3 regions of the Arthrobacter sp. B10-11 genome follow, and region 3 is predicted to be linked to each of the others. Evidence: riboswitches for the same ligand, from Rfam matches in the RefSeq annotation. Region 3 holds a riboswitch; each other region holds the start of a gene.
What was found. Region 3 has a riboswitch for thiamine pyrophosphate ahead of RW112_RS13395 (ECF transporter S component). Riboswitches for the same ligand answer to the same signal wherever they lie in the genome.

Region 1: linked by a shared signal. The riboswitch ahead of thiD (bifunctional hydroxymethylpyrimidine kinase/phosphomethylpyrimidine kinase) and the one ahead of RW112_RS13395 (ECF transporter S component) in region 3 are both predicted to bind thiamine pyrophosphate.
Region 2: linked by a shared signal. The riboswitch ahead of thiO (glycine oxidase ThiO) and the one ahead of RW112_RS13395 (ECF transporter S component) in region 3 are both predicted to bind thiamine pyrophosphate.

The regions. Positions count from the first base shown of each region.
Region 1 covers NZ_JAWMTH010000001.1:98,334-104,875, reverse strand. The annotation lists gene RW112_RS00555 (Rne/Rng family ribonuclease) at 1-1,792, shown strand, start outside; TPP riboswitch at 1,905-2,002, shown strand; gene thiD (bifunctional hydroxymethylpyrimidine kinase/phosphomethylpyrimidine kinase) at 1,985-3,592, shown strand; gene rplU (50S ribosomal protein L21) at 3,914-4,222, shown strand; gene rpmA (50S ribosomal protein L27) at 4,284-4,547, shown strand; gene obgE (GTPase ObgE) at 4,664-6,253, shown strand; gene proB (glutamate 5-kinase) at 6,318-6,542, shown strand, end outside.
Region 2 covers NZ_JAWMTH010000001.1:573,182-579,723, forward strand. The annotation lists gene RW112_RS02665 (TetR/AcrR family transcriptional regulator) at 1-115, shown strand, start outside; gene RW112_RS02670 (DUF3107 domain-containing protein) at 167-391, shown strand; gene RW112_RS02675 (hypothetical protein) at 454-756, shown strand; gene RW112_RS02680 (4a-hydroxytetrahydrobiopterin dehydratase) at 801-1,169, opposite strand; gene RW112_RS02685 (thiazole synthase) at 1,208-2,029, opposite strand; gene thiS (sulfur carrier protein ThiS) at 2,035-2,271, opposite strand; gene thiO (glycine oxidase ThiO) at 2,268-3,575, opposite strand; TPP riboswitch at 3,562-3,681, opposite strand; gene thiE (thiamine phosphate synthase) at 3,708-4,382, shown strand; gene RW112_RS02705 (ferritin-like fold-containing protein) at 4,383-5,069, opposite strand; gene RW112_RS02710 (RNB domain-containing ribonuclease) at 5,111-6,542, shown strand, end outside.
Region 3 covers NZ_JAWMTH010000004.1:61,291-67,832, reverse strand. The annotation lists gene RW112_RS13405 (energy-coupling factor transporter transmembrane component T) at 1-29, opposite strand, end outside; gene RW112_RS13400 (ABC transporter ATP-binding protein) at 26-1,615, opposite strand; gene RW112_RS13395 (ECF transporter S component) at 1,632-2,264, opposite strand; TPP riboswitch at 2,340-2,482, opposite strand; gene RW112_RS13390 (DUF4235 domain-containing protein) at 2,634-2,897, shown strand; gene mnhG (monovalent cation/H(+) antiporter subunit G) at 2,991-3,425, opposite strand; gene RW112_RS13380 (monovalent cation/H+ antiporter complex subunit F) at 3,415-3,693, opposite strand; gene RW112_RS13375 (Na+/H+ antiporter subunit E) at 3,690-4,235, opposite strand; gene RW112_RS13370 (Na+/H+ antiporter subunit D) at 4,232-5,896, opposite strand; gene RW112_RS13365 (Na(+)/H(+) antiporter subunit C) at 5,893-6,483, opposite strand; gene RW112_RS13360 (Na+/H+ antiporter subunit A) at 6,480-6,542, opposite strand, start outside.

The sequences.
Region 1 (6,542 bases), on a different contig from region 3:
GCTGCCCGACGTCGAACGCAACCGCCTCAAGCGGATCCTCAAGGACCGCCTGCCGGAGGACGCCGGCGTGATTGTCCGCACCGCGGCCGAGGGCGCGTCCGAGGAAGAGCTGACGCACGACATCAACCGCCTGCGCGCCCAGTGGGAAGGCATCGAAGGCCAGGCCACGTCCACCAAGATCCTTGCCCCGGAGCTCCTCTACGGCGAACCGGACCTCACCATCAAGGTGGTCCGTGACGTCTTCAACGAGGACTTCTCCAAGCTGATCGTCTCCGGCGAGGAAGCCTGGGACACCATCGAGGCGTACGTGACGTACGTGGCTCCGGACCTGGTGGGCCGGCTCGAAAAGTGGACCAAGGACACGGACATCTTCGCGGCGTGGCGGATCGATGAGCAGATCCACAAGGCATTGGACCGCAAGGTCTTCCTGCCCTCCGGCGGCTCCCTCGTGATCGACCGCACCGAAGCCATGACCGTGGTGGACGTCAACACCGGCAAGTTCACCGGCAGCGGCGGCAACCTCGAGGAAACCGTCACCAAAAACAACCTGGAAGCTGCCGAGGAAGTGGTGCGCCAGCTGCGCCTCCGCGACATCGGCGGCATCATCGTCATCGACTTCATCGACATGGTGCTGGAATCGAACCGCGACCTGGTGCTGCGCCGCATGGTGGAGTGCCTCGGCCGCGACCGGACCAAGCACCAGGTTGCCGAAGTGACCTCGCTGGGCCTGGTGCAGATGACCCGAAAGCGCATGGGCACCGGGCTGCTGGAAGTCTTCGGCGAACAGTGCGAGGCCTGTGCCGGCCGCGGCATCGTCACCCACGACGAGCCTGTGGAGCACCGCCGCGCCAACACCGTTGCCGCCGAGCACCACGTGCAGCGGACCGAGATCCAGCAGCAGCAGCCCCGGACGGAGCGCAAGAGCCGCCGCCGCGGCAAGGGAGGCCAGCCGATTTCCGAGGCAGCCCCGTCGGCGCCCGCTCCGGCACACCACGAGCCCACAGAAGCCGAACGCCACGCCAAGGCTGAGGCCACCCGCGTGGCGCTGGCGAACATCGCCGCGGCCGCGCACGCAGCCCACCTGCACGACGCCGAAGCGGGCCATGCGGCCCCGGCCGCAGCAGCCGCGGCACAGGCAGTAGGCCAGGCACTGGCAGCCCAGGCATCCTCCGGCCAGGCACCCTCCGGGCAGGCCGGGACTCCGGCCAGGCCCGGGTCCGCGCCGGCGCAGCCCGCTGCCACGCAGGCAGCTCCTGCCGCGGTACGCCCGTCCAAGGCATCGGAAACCGAGGTGGCTGCTGCCGGACGTCCCGCGGCGGTCCTGACCTTCGGCGGCGAAAAGGTGGCGTTGCCGTTCGTTGAGCATGGCGGAGAAGCGCCTTCCCCGGGAGCTTCCCTGACGCTTGACCGGCTGGCTGAAGCCTTCGCGCACCTTGGCGAGCCTGTCGTGGCCGAAACTCCGGCGGCACCTGCCGAACAGCAGGTTGCGGCTCAGCCTGCGGTTCAGGCACCTGCCCAGGTGCCGGCAGCGCATGCTGCTGAAGCGGACTACACCGATCACACTGCGGTGCAGGGCCGGGCGCGCCGCCCCCGCCGCAACCGGAGCGCCAGCCGTGCCCAGGGCGCAGCGAACGAGACGTCCGTGGAACACCACGAGGCTGCTCCGGTACCTGCGTCAGGTCACACCCACGAAGCAAAGGCACCCGAGCCGGCTCAGAAGGACGCGCCTGCCAAGGCACCCGCCAACGAACCGATCATCCTCGGCGTAGGTGTCCCGGCCTCCGAGCTCTGATCTCAGGGCAGGTTCCACAAACTGACATCGCGGGTGGGGTCCGAGGCAGGCGTAGCAATACGCCGGTTTCGGGCCGCACCCGCGAGTTCGTTGCGGGGAAACAGTAGGCTGGGGGACTGACACGGGGTGCCGCGCACAGGGCCGGCTGAGATCCACACCCGTTGAACCTGTCCGGTTAGCACCGGCGAAGGGATGTCTCCTTTGGCAATATCATTCCTGCCCACGCCTGCCTCCACGGCAACCCCCTCAGCGTCCGGCGGCTCATCATCCGGCGGCGCCCTCCTTCGCCGTACGCCGCGGGTGCTGGCCATCGCCGGCTCCGATCCGTCCGGCGGGGCCGGGATCCAGGCGGACCTCAAGAGCATTGCCGCCAACGGCGGATACGGCATGGCTGCCATCACCGCCTTGACGGCGCAGAACACCCGCGGCGTCCGTGCCGTCCACGTGCCCCCGGCGGACTTCCTGACCGCCCAGCTTGAGGCCATCAGTGATGACATCAGCGTTGACGCCGTCAAGATCGGCATGCTGGGTGACTCTGCGGTGATTGCCGCCGTCCGCGGCTGGCTGCAGAAGTCCCGTCCCGCCGTCGTCGTTCTTGATCCCGTAATGGTCGCCACCAGCGGGGACCGGCTCCTGCAGGAGGCGGCCGAGGCGGAACTGCGTGAACTCCTGCCCCTTGCCGACCTCGTCACTCCGAACCTGGCAGAACTGGCGATGCTCCTCAACGAACCCCTCGCCGGCGACTGGGAAGCGGCACTGGCCCAAGGCAAGCGCCTCGCCGCCCAGGCGGGCACCACCGTCCTGGTCAAGGGCGGACATCTCGACGGCGGTGCCTGCCCCGACGCGCTCGTCAACACCGAAGGGCTGCTCGGCCAGGACGTTGTGGTAGTCCCCGGCGAGCGGATCACCACCAGGAACAGCCACGGCACCGGCTGTTCGCTGTCCTCGGCGATGGCAACTGCGCAGGCACGGCTGGGGGACTGGGAAGCATCCCTGCGGGAAGTGAAGCCGTGGCTGCAGGGAGCGCTCCGGGAAGCCGAAGCACTGGAAGTGGGAACAGGCAACGGCCCGGTCCACCATTTCCACCATCTCGCGCCCAAAGGCGCGGACGCGCCGGCCGAAGGGCAGTTCGCTGCGGTGCTCCGGCAGGACGCCGGGCCGGACCTGGACGACATCTACGGGCTGGACTTCATCCGCGCCCTGGCCGACGGCACCCTCACCGAGCAGCACTTTGCGTATTACCTTGCCCAGGACGCCATTTACCTGAACGGCTATTCCAGGGTCCTGTCCCGTGCCGCCGCCATTGCCCCCACCGAGGCCGAACAGCTTTTCTGGGCGCGCGCGGCCCAGCAATGCCTCGAAGTCGAGTCCGAACTGCACCGGACGTGGCTCAGCACCCGGAAGGTGGACGCAGGCCTGGGGCCCGTGACCAAGTCCTACGTGGACCATCTCCTCGCTTCGTCTGTTTCCGGCAGCTACGGGGTGCTCGTTGCCGCGGTGCTTCCGTGCTTCTGGCTGTACGCCGAGGTGGGCGCCACACTTCACGGACAGTTCCTGGCGGCCGGCTCGCCGGCCAGCCACCCTTACGCCGGGTGGCTCCGTACCTACGCGGACGAGGAGTTCGCCGCAGCCACCAGGGAGGCGGTCCGCATCGCCGACGCTGCGGCCCGGGCGGCGTCCGGGACGGAACGGCAGGCCATGCGGACGGCCTTCCGCCAGTCGTGCCGCTACGAGGTGGACTTTTTCGACGCGCCGAGGCTGCATGCTGCACCGCAGAGGGTTTCGCAGCCGGTAGGATAGTGGGGCACGGTTCCGGAAGTCGTTGCAGCACCAGCCTGTTTTACACAGAGTGGCGCCTATCACGTACTGCCACCGGAGCCAGCCTCATTTGCGGCCGAAGGCAAAATTAGCGTATTCTAGATCTTCGGTGCTTACGCCAACACTTGGGTTATAACCTCAGGACGGTCCGTTTGGATTCCAAACGCATTGTCCGTGGATAACTCATGGGTTCCCCCGGGGAACCCACCGGCGTTGAGGCACAGCGTGAACCAGGCCAAACAATTTGGACCCAGGTTCCGCACGCAAATCTAGTAATAAACGTCGAGAGAAGTGAGTTCCCCAGTGGTGTACGCGATTGTCCGCGCAGGCGGCCGCCAAGAGAAGGTTTCCGTTGGAGACTTCGTTACCCTGAACCGCGTCCCCGGTGGAGCCGGCAGCACCATTGAGTTGCCCGCACTGCTCCTGGTGGACGGTGACAAAGTCACGTCTGCCGCTGCGGACCTGGCCAAGGTAACGGTTACGGCTGAGATCCTCCAGGACCTTCGTGGTCCGAAGATCGTCATCCAGAAGTTCAAGAACAAGACCGGGTACAAGAAGCGCCAGGGTCACCGTCAGGAACTGACCAAGGTCAAGATCACCGGTATCAAGTAACCTTCCGCTACTTTTCAGGTTTTCAGCAGATTCCCCAGAATTTTTAAGGCAGGCATTTCAAATGGCACATAAAAAAGGCGCGAGCTCCACTCGCAACGGTCGTGACTCCAACGCCCAGTACCTCGGCGTCAAGCGCTTCGGCGGCCAGGTAGTTTCCGCAGGCGAAATCATCGTTCGCCAGCGTGGCACCCACTTCCACCCGGGTGCCGGCGTAGGCCGCGGCGGCGACGACACCCTGTTCGCACTGACCCCCGGCGCCGTCGAATTCGGCACCCGCCGCGGACGTCGAGTCGTGAACATCGTTGCTGCTGCAGCTGCAGAGTAACACCAAGATCTAAACCGGTGGAGCGGGCCATGATGGCCCGCTCCACTGTTCTTTTAACCGCATTACAATCAATTTGGGCGTCCAAGACGGTCAGGTTAAGCACAGAGGAGATTCACGTGGCGAGCTTTGTAGACCGGGTAGTACTGCACGTATCCGGCGGTAGCGGCGGCCACGGCTGTGTCTCCGTCCACCGCGAAAAGTTCAAGCCCCTGGGCGGTCCCGACGGAGGCAACGGCGGCGACGGCGGCGACGTCATCCTGCGCGTTGACCCCCAGACCACCACGCTGCTGGACTACCACCACGCGCCCCACCGCCACGCCACCAACGGCGGCCCGGGCATGGGCGACTGGCGCGGCGGCAAAAACGGCGAAACCCTGATCCTTCCCGTTCCGGAAGGCACCGTCGTCAAGACCAAAGACGGCCGGGTCCTGGCTGACCTCGTCGGCGAAGGCGCCGAGTTCGTCGCGGCCGCCGGCGGACCGGGCGGATTGGGCAACGCCGCACTGTCCTCCCAGAAGCGCCGTGCTCCCGGCTTCGCCCTGCTCGGCATCGAAGGCGAGTCCAGCGACATCGTCCTGGAACTGAAGTCCATCGCGGACATCGCCCTGGTGGGATTCCCGTCCGCCGGCAAGTCCAGCCTCATCGCCGCCATGTCCGCGGCACGCCCCAAGATCGCCGATTACCCCTTCACCACGCTGATCCCCAACCTGGGTGTCGTCCAGGCCGGCGACGTACGCTTCACCATCGCCGATGTCCCCGGACTCATCGAAGGAGCCAGCGAAGGCAAGGGCCTCGGCCACCACTTCCTGCGGCACGTTGAGCGCTGCGCAGCTTTGGTTCACGTACTGGACTGCGGTACGCTCGAAGCCGACCGCGATCCGCTCTCCGACCTGGCCATCATTGAAGCCGAGCTTGAAAAATACGCGGTTGACATGAGCTACGCCGGCTCCGACGGCGAGGTTGTCCCGCTGAACCACCGGCCGCGGCTGGTGGCCCTGAACAAGGTCGACCTGCCTGACGGCAAGGACATGGCCGAGTTCGTCCGGCCCGAACTTGAGTCCCGCGGCTACCGCGTATTCGAGATCTCCGCCACGAGCCACGAAGGCCTCCGCCAGCTCGGCTTCGCCATGGCGGAGATCGTCAAGGCCGCCCGTGACTCGGTGGCCGCCACGCCGCCGAAGGTGCATGCACCAGTGCTGCGCCCGCGGGCAGTCAACGAGTCCGGCTTCAAGATCCGCCGTGAGGAAAAGAACCTGGAGCCGCTGTTCCGCGTCCTGGGCGACAAGCCCGTGCGCTGGGTCAAGCAGACCGACTTCACCAATGAAGAAGCCATCGGCTACCTCGCCGACCGGCTGGCCAAACTGGGCGTGGAAAACGAGCTGTTCAAGCAGGGCGCCAAGCCAGGCGACACCGTAGTGATCGGTGAAGACGACGGCGTGGTGTTCGACTGGGAACCCACCATGATGGCCGGCGCCGAACTGCTCGCCTCGCCCCGTGGCACCGACGTCCGCTTCGCCGACATCGGCGACCGCCCCACCCGCGGGCAGAAGCGCGACGAGCAGCAGGAGCGCCGCGACGCCAAGGCTGCGGCCCGGGCCGAGCTGGAAGCCGAGCGCAAGGCCGGGATCTGGACCGAATCAGTCAGCGGGCGGCGTGCCGCACGGCCGCTCAAGGAGAGCGGACTGACCACCGAAAATGAGGAGTGAACCCGCACACGTGACCGATAATTCCGCAATTGTCATCGAGGAACCCCGCACCGACGACCGCAGCATGCTCGCCAGGGCGCGCCGCATCGTCGTCAAGGTCGGATCGTCGTCGCTCACCAGCCTCAAGGGTGGAATCTCCGAAGAAGCACTGATCGAGCTGTCCGATGCGCTGGCTGCCAAGCACAACGACGGCACCGAGATCATCCTCGTGTCCTCCGGTGCCATCTCGGCAGGCCTGGCTCCTCTGGGCCTGGTGAAGCGCCCGCGCGACCTCGCCACCCAGCAGGCA
Region 2 (6,542 bases), on a different contig from region 3:
GGTCAGCGCGCGTTACTGGCTCGAAACGGACGGGAACCTGGACCTCGATGTGGCCAGTGACCTGATCTATCGTTTAGCTTGGCGCGGAATCTCGCGCTTCCCCAAGGAAACCTAGACTACAAATAGAGAACACCTTTAGAACTTTGATTGGCTGGGAGGCCTCGCTGTGGAAGTAAAGATCGGCATTCAGAACATCGGCCGCGAAATTGTGCTGGAATCGGCTCAGGATGCTGACGCTGTGGCAAAGCTCGTCGAGGAATCCATTGCCAAGGGCGCTGAACTTCGCTTGGCTGACGACAAGGGCCGCGTGGTCATCATTCCCGCGAACGTGCTGGGCTACGTTGAAATCGGGGCCGAGGAAGCCCGCCGCGTCGGTTTCGGCCAGCTTTAGGCCGTTCCAGCCCTGTCCACCCGCCCTGACCCGCACCCACTCTGCAGCAAGGAGTTCGCCGAATGCTTTCCCTGGTAATCGTGGCCCTGGTCACCGTGGCCGCAGGCTTTGTTGTCTGGGCCAACGACCGGCGGCACGCGAAGTACGGCATCGCCATGCCGGCGGGCGTTTCCCTGACCGTGGGGATGCTGAGCTGGGTCATCTTCATGGCCGCAGGGCTTGGGTACCAGCCCGGCCTGACGTGGATCCCGTGGGTGCTTCCCATGGTCCTGGGCACCGGGGCGGCACTCGCCGCCTCGGTGTACCTGGGCCGCAAGCGCGCCCTGCAGGACACGAAGCAGCTGACGGCCGCACTGCGGCTCTGACACGCAGTGCCGGATCCGCTCCGGCCGCCAGTCCGGGTTGTCCGCTAGTCCGGGTTGCCGGTGTCGCCCGCGATCTCTGCTGACCGGTAGCGGCCAGGCTCCGCAGTCGCCGAGACAGCAGCAGCTGCCCGGCTGGCGGCCGCCGCAGCGGCGACGTCACGCTGCGTCACTTCGGTACCGGCGTCGTGCGAGGTGTAGCGGATGAAGACGCGGTTATAGCGCCAGTCCAGGTCCGGGTGGTGGTTCTGTTCCTCAGCCATCTGCCCGACTGCGGCGATCAGCTGGAGCGCTGCAGCCGCCGTCGGCGTCTTGTAGACGGTCACCAGGCCGCCCAGCCGGTATCGCCAGTCGGGAAGGTCCGCCAGTGCGGCGTCGACCTGGGGTCGGGTAAGAACGTCTTCCTTGCCGGTCACCGCTGGCTCCCTTTGCTCGTTGCTGCCGGAATTTCCTGCTACAGGAACTCCGCCCGGCCCTCCATGGCAGACGACGCAAGGGCGTGCTCGCGGCGTGGAATCCGGCCGGCCGATTTCGCCAGCCTACCGGCGATAACGGCGTGTTTGAAGGCCTCCCCCATCATCGCCGGGTTTTGCGCCCGGGTCACTGCCGTTGCGAGCAACACCGCGTCGCAGCCCAGCTCCATGGCCAGGGCAGCGTCGGACGCCGTGCCGATGCCGGCATCCAGCACCACGGGAACGGATGCCCGGGAAACGATGAGTTCGATGTTGTGCGGGTTCAGGATGCCCAGTCCCGTGCCGATGGGCGCCCCGAGGGGCATCACGGCGGTGGCGCCAAGGTTCTCCAGCCGCAGCGCCAGCACGGGGTCGTCATTCGTGTAGGCGAACACCTTGAATCCGCGGTTCACCAGCTGCTCGGTGGCGTCCACCAGCTCCACGGCGTCCGGGAGGAGGGTGTGTTCATCGGCTATCACCTCGAGCTTCACCCAGTCCGTCTCCAGCGCCTCCCGGGCCAGTTCCGCCGTCATGACCGCGTCCCTTGCCGTGAAGCAGCCGGCGGTGTTGGGGAGGACCCGGATGTTGTGGTCCACCAGGAGCTGGAACAGCGAGCCTGTTTCGGCCGGCGAGTAGCGGCGCATGGCCACGGTGGTCAGCTCCGTGCCCGAGGCGAGCAGCGCCGCGCCCAGCCCGTCCAGGCTGGGGGCACCGCCGGTGCCCATGATCAGCCGCGATCCCAGCGGGACGCCGTCCACGATGAACGGGTCCGCGGCCGCCTGCTGCGGGGTCCCTGCCACTCCGGCAACCGTAGTTCCTGCCATAATGCTCAACCTCCCTGTACCGCGGTAACAAGTTCGACGTCGTCGCCCTCGGCGAGCGCCGTCACAAACCACTGGCTGCGGGGCACCACCTCGGAATTCCGCGCCACCGCCACACCCAGCTTCCGGCCGTCGGCCGCCTGCCCGTTGGGGGCAAGGTTCCTGCCGGTGACCTGGCTGATGAGGGTGGTGACGGACGCGCCGTCGTCCACCGCGTGGACCGTGCCGTTCAGTGTGATGTTCATGCTGTTTCCTTGATCGGGGCGGGGGCGGGAAGTTTCGCGGGGGTGGCCGGAGGGCCGGAAAACCGGTGGGGCCGGAACGGCGCCCACCGCGGATCGGCCGTGCCGTCCAGCAGCTGCCTGCAGATGGAAGCTGCCGCGGGAGTGAGCAGGACGCCATGGCGGAAGAATCCGGTGGCAATGATCAGCCCCGGTACGTCACCGCCGGTTCCGGCGTCCGCGACGCGCCCCAGCAGCGGCGCGTTGTCCGGTGTTCCCGGCCGGGCCCGCGCTGTGGCTTCCAGGAGTTCCAGTTCGGCGACCGCGGGTACCAGCACCTGCGCGTCACGAAGCAACTGGTAGACGCCGCCCGCTGAAACAGCTGAGCCGGGCAGCCCTTCGGGCCCGGGCGGCCCTGCCTGGTCCTTGCCGGCTCCCGAGAGTGCGTCTTCGCGCTGGGTGGCCCCGATCACCACCGTGCCGTCCTGCCGGGGCACGATGTAGACGGGGACTCCGTGGACCATGCCGCGGACGGTGGATGTCAGCAGCGGCTGCAGGTAGGCGGGGACACGCAGGCGCAGGATGTCGCCGTACACCGGGCGGAGCGGCAGTTGGAGGCCGGCCGGCAGTCCGCCGAGTGACGCTGCATCCAGCCCGTTGGCGATGATTGTCTCCCCGGCATGCACGGCGCCTCCCCCGGCCAGGCCGACACCGGTGACCCGCCCGTCCTCCCAGAGCAGGCCGGCGGCCCGCTCACGCACGGCGCAGCCCAGCAGGGAGTCCGCAATCAGGGCCAGGAGCCTGCGGGGATCCACCTGGTGGTCGGCCGGGATGTCGAAGGCGCAGGAGATGCCGGGGCTCAGCAACGGCTCGCGGGCACGTGCTTCCCTGACTGTCAGTGGTTCCACTGTGAGGCCGCTGGACCGCTGGGCGCCGCGCAGGTCGGCGAGCGCCCGCCGGTCGGCGGCGTCGGCACCCACGGCGAGGGTCGACGTCGTGAGGTAACCGGTGTCCGGGCCGGCGCCGGCCGGGGCACCGCGTTGCAGTCCGGCGGCGAAGGCGGGCCAAAGCTCCGAGGAGTGGAGCATGAGCTCCAGGAGCTCTTCCTCCTGGTAGTGCAGTTCGCTGACCGGAGCCAGCATGCCGGCCGCGGCCCAGCTCGCGCCCGTACCGGGGGCGTCGTCGATGATCACCACGGACCTGCCCGACTGCCGGGCTTCCCAGGCGATGCCGTGGCCGATGATTCCGCCTCCGATTACGGCGACATCGGCGCTGATGTCCAGGCGCGCGGCGGGGTAGCCTGCTGGAGATTGCGGGGTCACTCTCATCCTTCCCTACGCCGGTACTAACCGGATCAGGTCAAGCGGTCGGCTCTGACGCCCTCTCAGCCCTGCAGCTTTGTGACAGCTGCAGCGGGCTCCCGCGGTACTCCATCAGTTTAGGGGAACTAGGCTGGTGCCATGACCGAGCAAGCCCTCCTCACTGACGCCCGCCTGTACCTCTGCACCGACGCCCGCACCGACCGTGGCGATTTCGGAGACTTCGTTGACGCCGCCTATGCCGGAGGCGTTGACATCATCCAGCTCCGGGACAAGAACCTGGAAGCGGCCGAAGAGCTCGAACTGCTCGACGTGCTGGAAGCCGCGGCCCGCCGCCACGGCCGCCTCTGGTCGGTCAACGACCGCGCGGACATTGCCTCGCTCTCCGGCGCACCCGTGCTCCATGTCGGCCAGAAAGACCTCCCCCTGGCGTCGGCACGCAAGTTCCTCGGCAATGAAGCCGTCATCGGCCTCTCAACGCACAGTCCGGAACAGATCGATGCCGCCATCGCCGCATCACGCGGCCCCGGCGGCCTGGACTACTTCTGCGTCGGGCCGGTGTGGGCCACTCCCACCAAGCCGGGGAGGGCCGCTGTCGGCCTCGACCTGGTCCGCTACGCCGCGGCGGCCGCTGGCGAGGCCGGCACGACGCAGCTGCCGTGGTTCGCCATCGGCGGCATCGACCTGGGCAACGTTGAGCAGGTGGTGGCTGCGGGCGCACAGCGGATCGTGGTGGTCCGCGCCATCACCGAGGCCGATGATCCTGCCGCAGCTGCGCGGTCGCTCCTGGCCGCCCTCGACGCCGGATCCTCCTGACTATCCGGCCAGGCCGAGCTCCGTCATCCGCCGGGAATGGTTCCCTGCCAGCCCGGCGATCAGCCCGCTGACCAGCTCGTTCGCCGCGGCAGTGTCCCCGCCGCCATCCCCGCCGCCGATCAGGCGTCCCAGGAACGCATGCTCATGGCTGACCCGCTGCGCCTGCGTCAGTGCTTCGCCGAGCAGCCGCCTGGCCCATAGCGCAAGCCTGGAGGCGAGCCTGGGATCATCTGCCAAGGCGCCCCTGAGCAGTTCGCGGAGCACCTGTGTCGTCTCATCGGAGGCCTGGACCTCCTCGATGAGTTCCCGTGTGCCCGCGTCGACGTAGCGGGAGATGGCCCGGTAGAAGTCAGCGGAAACCGTATCGATGACATAAGCCTTCATCAGTGATTCGAACCAGTCACCCGGGCGCGTCCGTGAATGGAAGAAGTCCACGGCTGCCTGGAACGGCAGCATGGCGTCCTCAGCGTCGATCCCCATGTCCGCGAGGCGGGAGCTCACCAGCTCGTAGTGCTGGAACTCCACCACGGCAATCCTGCCGAGCACGGCACGGTCGTGGAGGGTGGGCGAATACCGTGCGTCGGCGGCGAACCGTTCGAAGGCCGACAGCTCGCCGTAGGCCATCATTCCGAACAGGTCTGCGATGAAGCGGTTGTAGTGAGCGGTGTCAGCCGGGGATGAGCTCATCGTCCAAGACTAATGGCGCAAATCGAGCTAATCTGACTTTCGTGTCACATCATCGCCTGACTCCCAGTGTCCACGAACAGACCAACCGGCTGGCCGAGGCCCTGAACGCGCTCCGTACGGAGCTGGAGCTGCCCGGGCCGTTCCCCGACGACGTCCTCGAGGATGCGCTGGCGGCCATTGCAGAGCACAAGATGCCGGACCTTGACCTCACTCCAGTGGAGTTTGTGACCATAGATCCTGCGTCCTCCACGGACCTGGACCAGGCCCTCTACATCGAGAGGTCAGGGGACGGATATAAGGTCTTCTACGCCATCGCCGATGTTCCGTCCTTCGTTGCACCGGGCGGGGCGCTCGACGCCGAGACACGTCGCCGGGGACAGACGATCTATGCTCCGGACGGGCGGATTCCGCTTCACCCGGAAGTCATCAGCGAGCGTGCCGGCAGCCTGCTGGCCGGCCAGCTGTGCTCCGCCTTCGTGTGGGAGTTTGACCTGGATACGGCAGCCCGGGTGGATTCGGTGCTGGTGCGCCGCGCCAAAATCAGGAGCCGGGCGAAACTCAACTACAAGGGCGTCCAGGCCGAGCTCGATTCCGGCAATGCTGTTCCTGTCCTGCAGCTGCTCAAAGAGGTGGGGCTGAAACGCGTCGAACTGGAGCGGCTGCGCGGCGGCGCAAGCCTGAACATGCCGGAACAGGAAATCGAACAGACACCCGACGGCGGTTTCCGCATCGTGGCGGCCCCCTCCCTCCCGGTGGAGGACTGGAACGCCCAGATCTCCCTCATGACCGGCATGGCTGCCGCGGACCTGATGCTCGACGGCAAAGTGGGCATCCTGCGTACCATGCCTGCCCCCGACGAACGGTCCCTCCTGCACTTCCGGCGGCAGACCAACGCCCTCGGCAAGCCCTGGGACGGCGAGGCGAGCTACGGGGAGTATTTGCGTTCCCTTGATCCCACCGATCCCCGGCAGCTGGCCATCCTGCACTCCGCCGGCATGCTGTTCCGGGGCGCCGGTTACACCCCCTTTGACGGCACGGTACCGGAGGCCGCCATCCAATCGGCCATCGGGGCTGCGTATGCGCACACCACGGCGCCGCTGCGGCGCCTGATTGACCGCTTTGTCCTGGTGATCTGCGAGGCGCTCAGCAACGGCACCGCGGTTCCCGACTGGGCCCGCGAGGCACTTCCTTCGCTGCCGGAAATCATGGCGGCCTCAGATCAGCTGGCCGCCAGGATGGAGCGGCTGGCCCTGGACACGGTGGAGGCGGCCCTCCTCGTCAACCACATCGGCCAGGAGTTCGACGCCGTGGTCATCTCCGGATCGAAGCCGGGCAAGTCGAACGGGAACGGCGGCAACGGAAACGGGAACGGACCGTCCGGCATTATCCAGATCGCAGACCCGGCAGTGACAGCCAGGTGCCCCGGCGAGCTCGAATCCGGCACGACGGTCCGGGTCAGGCTGGTCTCCTCGG
Region 3 (6,542 bases):
TTGGTGCCCAGGGTCAACGCTTCCCTCACGGCGCGGTCACCTCCGGATTGTGCAGGCCGGGTTCCCGCGCCGCAAGTTTGAGTTCAGGCGCACCAAGTGTCAGCTCGGTGCCGCCCAGGACGTCGCTGAACTCCTGGTCGTGCGTCACGGACACCACAGCGGTGCCGGCGTCGAGGAGCTCGGACAGGAAGGATGCCAGTTCCGCCCAGGTGTTGGCGTCCTGGCCGAAGGTGGGTTCGTCGAGGATCAGCACTCGGGGATGGGCGGCCAGCACGGTGGCGACGGACAGCCTGCGCTTCTCCCCGCCCGAGAGCGTGTACGGGTTCGCGTCCACCAGCTTGCCCAGCCGGAGGCGTTCCAGGAGTTCATCCACGCGTTCCTCGCCGTGCCCCAGGTGCCGCGGGCCGAACATCAGCTCGTCCAGCACCCGGCCGGTGACGAACTGGTGCTCCGGCTCCTGGAACACGGTGCCGATCCGCGAAATCAGCTGCTCCGCCTTCCACTTGTACGGGTCAATGCCCGCGCCCTCGCTGAGGTCCACCGTCGCGGAGACCCTGCCCTCCACGGGCTGGAGCAGCCCGGCCAGGGTCAGCGCAAACGTGGACTTGCCGGAACCGTTGGGGCCGGTGATGGTCAGCGCCTGCCCGGCCCGGACCTGCGCCGTGATGCCGGACTGCACCGGGACCGGCGGGACGGCCTTAAAGCCCCGCCGGCGGGGACGTTCGCGGGAGACGGCCAGGTGCTCCGCTGCCAGCAGGAGGTCGCCTGATTCCGCAACGTTGCTCCGCGTCCGGGTCGCCGGGACGTACCCGGGCACCCAGACGCCGGCGGCGATGAGCAGGTCCCGCGCCTGTGCCAGGACCTGGTCCGGGGCGCCGTCCAGGAGCACTGCCGAATCCGTGGCGGATCCCGGCTGCAGCACCACGATCCGGTCCACAAGGTCTTTCCACACGCCGACGCGGTGTTCCACCACCACCATCGTGGCCCCGGTCTTGTCCAGGCACCGGCCCACGGCGTCGCGGACTTCCAGCACTCCGGCCGGGTCAAGGTTGGCGGTGGGCTCGTCCAGGAGCAGCAGTCCCGGGCGCATGGCGAGGATGCCTGCGAGCGCCAGGCGCTGTTTCTGCCCGCCGGACAGGGCCGACGTCGGGTGGTCCAACGGCAGGTGCGCCAGCCCGACGTCGTCGAGCGCCTCACCTACGCGCGTCCATATGTCCGCGCGGGGCACGGCAAGGTTCTCGGCGCCGAAGGCGACGTCGTCCCCCACACGGGAGAGGACAACCTGCGTCTCCGGGTCCTGCTGCATCAGGCCTGCGGACCCTCGCCGGGCACGCGGCGGGGCGCCGTCGATCAGCAGGGTCCCGGTCTCGTCGGAGTCCTCGGCGTCCGGTGTGCCCCCGTGGTGGGCTCCGGCGTCGCTGTCTCCGAGCACGCCGGCGAGGGCGTGCAGCAGGGTGGATTTGCCGGCACCGGACGGACCGAGCAGCAGCACGCGTTCGCCCGGCCGGATGTCCAGGTCCAGGCCGCGGACGGCTGGCAGGGACCGGCCGGCGTGCCGCCAGCCCCAGCCGCGCGCCGTGACCGCTGCCGGGCGGACGTTGTCCGAAGATGTCATGAGCGGGGTGCGTTCGTCAGGAGAAGACCGGCTCCGATGCTGCCTTGCGGGAGGCAAAGGAGCTCAGCACACCGGTTCTGGCCAGGCCTCGCGTGGCGATCCAGGACAGTGCACCGGCGATGACGGCTCCGGAGATGGCGGTGAAAATGATGTACGCCAGCTTGTCGCCGGCGGCGTAGGCGATGTTCCAGCCCCACGGAGCGAACGAGTCGTTCAGGCCGCAGAAGAGGCCTGCAGCGGCACCGGCCAGCAGCGAAACGGGCAGGTTGAACTTCTTGTACACGAACACAGCGAAGATGATCTCCGCGCCGAGCCCCTGCACGAAGCCGGAGAACAGCACCGACGCACCGTACTGCGAGCCCATGATCAGTTCGCCGGTGGCGGCTACCGTTTCGCAGAACAGGGCGGCGCCCGGCTTGCGGATGATCAGCATGCCCAGGACGGCGGGAATCATCCAGCCGCCGGCAATGAGGCCGGTCAGCGGCGGGTACACGGCGTTCATGGCCGGTGAAACCGCGGCCGCACCCTGGGACCAGGCCCAGAAGATGACGCCGCCGGCCACTGCGATCAACGCGGCAACCACAATGTCCACCACACGCCAGCTGCGCTTGCTGTGTGGCAGTGTCTGCTTTGCAGAAATATCAGTCATGATGTCTTCCTCCTGAGGTACAGGAGGGGAGAGTGGTTGCCGGCGGGGCCGCGGCTTCCGCCGCCTGCTGCCGGTCACTCTGAGAACTCGACTCCCTTGCGCCGGTACTAACCGGATCAGGTTCGAGGGTCTGCGGCTGTCCGCACTCTCAGCGCCCGCCTCCGGTTCCCTGGACTGTTCCAGTGATGCCCGACGGCGACGCTCCCCTGTCGTATCAATTCGCCCTTGTGGGCGTGGATAAGTTTACACCCGCGGGCCCGCCGAATCCCGGGGTCGGTGTCACATTCGGCGGTGATCCGGCGGGGCTGATGCGGTTAGGCTAGGGGAAGTCCTGTTTCCGCCGTCTCCCACCTGTAAGGGGTACTGGATATGAGTTTCTTCATCAAGCTGTTTGGGACCGGAGTAAGCCTGCTGGCCGGGTTCGCCGGCACCAAGGCAGTCGACGTGGTCTGGGAAAAGGTCACCGGCCGGAAGCCCCCGAAGGGCGACAAGGACGACGTCCCCACCACCCTGCGCACCGCCCTGACCTTCGCGCTGATCTCGGCGGCTGTCAGCGCGATCATCCAGGTTCTGGCCAACCGAGGCACCCAGCGTGCGATCACCCGCTTCGCCAAGAGCCAGGACATCGTCTAGGTCCCAACCCAACCCGAGTTTTTGTCCAGATAACGCGAGCTAACCGGCCTCCACGTCGCGTTATCTGGACAAAAACTCCTTGAAAAGTGATCCCTAGGCTGATCCGTGCTGGTGGTCGTCCCCGGGCCGCTCGCCTGGGTCCTGCGGCTCGGCAGCTTTCTTGTCGGCGGCCTTCAGCACCACGGCCTCCAGCTCATCCACCGACAGGAGCTCCCTGTGCAGGTGCTTGGTGCGGTAGCCGGCTCTTCCGACCATGTGCGCAGACACCGGAACGGTGAGCACCTGGAAGATCCATGCCACGAACAGCACCGGCCACACCCACCAGGTCCGCAGCTGCAGGCCCACCGAGGCCAGCAGCAGGAAGAGCCCCAGCACCTGGGGCTTGGTGGCGGCGTGCATCCTGCTCATCAGGTCGGGGAAGCGCAGCAGGCCGATCGCCGCGCCGAGGGACATCACGGCGCCCACCACCATAAAGACAGCCGACACCGTGTCAATGATGGTGTCCACGGCGGATGGTTCAGGATTCATTGGGCTGCTCCCGCCGGTCGGCCACGAAGCGCGCCACGGTCACTGATCCGATGAACCCGATGATGGACAGCGCCACCAGCAGCATCAGGTTGTTCAGATGCCTGTTCACGGCCATGTCGATGCAGAGCGTGGCGCCGATGATGGCCAGCAGCACGTCCGAGGCCAGCACGCGGTCCAGCAGGGACGGGCCGATGGCGATCCGGACGATGGCCCCGGCTGCCGCCAAGGACAGGATCACGGCCGTTACGGTCAGCACGATGTCCATCATGCGTCCACCTCCTGTTTCAGTGCGGCCAGTTCCTCTCTGGTGCCCATGATCCGGATCAATGCCGCCTCGGCATCCCGGACCTCCTTGCGCAGGTTCACAATGTCCTCTCCACTCCGGACGTTCAGTCCGTGAATGTAGAGCGTGGAGGTGGAGCGGTCCACTTCCACCACGAGTGAGCCTGGAATCAGCGAGATGACGTGTCCGGTGGCGGTGACCATCAGATCCGAATGGCTGCGGAGCTGGACCGCGACGACGGCGTTGGTCACCTTGGGTCCGCGGGCCACGGCAAGGTACAGCACCTGGAAGCTGGCGGCCACCACTTTGCCCAGGAAGACGATCGCGAACGGGACGGCCCGCAGAACACTAAACCGGCCCCCCAGTTCCACCGGGGGCAAGTAGAACAGCCGCGCCACCACCACGGCGATGAGGGCTCCGAACAGGAGGTTTCCGGGGCTGAAGTCCTGCCAGAGCGCACCCCATACAAAGACCAGCCAGACGAGCAGGGGCAGTTCCTGCCGGATGGAGATCCGCCGGCGGCTCATTTCTGCCCCCCCGGCTGCGAGTCCTCCGGCTGCGAGTCCACCGGTTGCGCAGGTTCAGGCTGGGGAGGTTCAGGCTGCGCGAGCGGGGGCACGGGAGCGTTCTCGCCCAGTACCGCCTGGATGTAGGAGGACCTGTCCAGCATGTCCACGGCGGACTGGTCCGCCACCCGGAACAGCGGCCCGGCGAAAACGGTAAGCGCGACGCCGAAGGCGACGAGCCCCATCGTTGATCCCACCATGGTCCGCGGCAGCAGCGTGACATTGCGTTTGCCCGCACGGTCGCCCGTGTCGGCGTCCTCGGGGTCCGCCAGCAGCACGGGGTCGGGGTTCTCGGCGTCCTCGGGCTTGCGCCAAAACGCTCGGTTCCACACGCGGGCAACGGCCAGCAGCGTCAGCAGGCTGGTCAGGACACCGCCGATCACCAGGGCGTAGGCAAGCGGTGTGCCGAGCTCGACACCGGCCTGCATCAGCCCGAGTTTGCCGAGGAAGCCCGAGAACGGCGGGATGCCGGCAAGGTTCATGGCCGGGATGAAGAACAGCAGGGCAAGCACAGGGGACAGCTTGGCAAGTCCGGCTACGCGGTCGATCGACGAGCTTCCGCCGCGCCGTTCGATCAGGCCGGTGACCAGGAAGAGGCTGGTCTGGATGGTGATGTGGTGGGCCACGTAGAACACGGCGGCGCCCAGGCCGGCCACCGAGGACATGGCCAGCCCGAACACCATGTAGCCGATGTGGCTCACCAGGGTGAACGAGAGCAGACGCTTGATGTCGCTCTGGGCCAGGGCACCCAGGATTCCCACCACCATGGTTAGCAGTGCCGCCACCATCAGCGGGGTGTTCAGCGAGTCCCCCGGGAACAGGAGCGTCTCGGTGCGCACCATTGCATAGACGCCCACCTTGGTCAGCAAGCCGGCGAACACCGCCGTGACAGGGGCCGGTGCGGTGGGGTACGAGTCAGGGAGCCAGAAGGACAGCGGGAAGACAGCCGCCTTGATGCCGAAGGCCACCAGCAGCATCACGTGCAGCAACATCCGCGTCCCGGAATCCAGGTCCGCGAGCTTGATGGCGAGGTCCGCCATGTTGATGGTTCCGGTGGCACCGTAAATCATGGCGATGGCGATCAGGAACAGCACGGACGACACCACGGAGACCACCACGTACGTGACGCCTGCGCGGATGCGGGGGCCGGTGCCTCCGAGGGTCATCAGCACGTAGCTTGCCGTCAGCAGGATCTCGAACCCCACGTAGAGGTTGAAGAGGTCTCCCGAGAGGAACGCGTTGGACACCCCGGCCACCAGGATCAGGTAGGTGGGGTGGAAGATCGACAGCGGCGCGTCCTGGTCGCCGTCGGCCATTCCCTGGCCGGTGGCGTACACCAGGACGGCGAGGCTGACCGTGGAGGAGACCACCAGCATCAGGGAGGAGAACTGGTCCACCACCATCACGATGCCCCACGGCGGCAGCCAGCCGCCGATATTGACGGCTGCGGTCCCGCCGTCCCAGACCGAGGCCAGCAGCACGCACTCCAGCAGGAGGGTCAGCGACAGGAGCGTGATGCTGACGGCCCGCTGGGCCCGCGAGTGCCGGATCAGCACGAACGTCAGTGCGGCACCGAGGATGGGAAGTACGACGGCGAGCGGGGCAAAGCTTGCGATGTTCACTTCACGCCTCCTTCCGGGCCGGGGGTCACGTTCTGGGAGCCGGGCTGCTCTTCGGCGGCCGCGTCCTTGGCTTTGATCTTGTGGTCGCCCGCCTTCACGGTGCCGGTCTCGGAGTCTCCGGAGCCGGACATGCCCGAATTGGATATTCCCCGGCCGTCGGAGCCCACCATGGTCAGCGGAAATTCGGACGTTTCGACGGGGATCTCGGAATCGTCCTCGGCATCGAAGCTGGGGGTTTCGGCAACGCGGATATCCTCGACGTCGTCCTGGATCTCATCGCGGCGGGCCAGCACCCAGGTCCGGTAGATGATGCCCAGCATGAACGCGGTCACGGCGAAGGAGATCACGATCGATGTCAGGATCAGGGCCTGCGGGAGGGGGTCGTTGTAGTCCCGCGGGTCAGTGTCCTTGCTGAACATCGGGGCCAGGCCTGCGTAGCCGCCGGTGGCCAGGATCAGCATGTTGGTGGCGTTGGCCAGCAGCATCAGGCCCAGCAGCACCCTGGTGAGGCTGCGTTCCATGATCAGGTAGATACCGCACGCATAGAGCGCACCCATGACGGTCAGCAATGTCAGGTTGACGCTCATGCCTTCCCCCTCCCGGTGGTTTCGGCGGGAACTTCATCCGCTTCCTGCGCCGGGGTCTC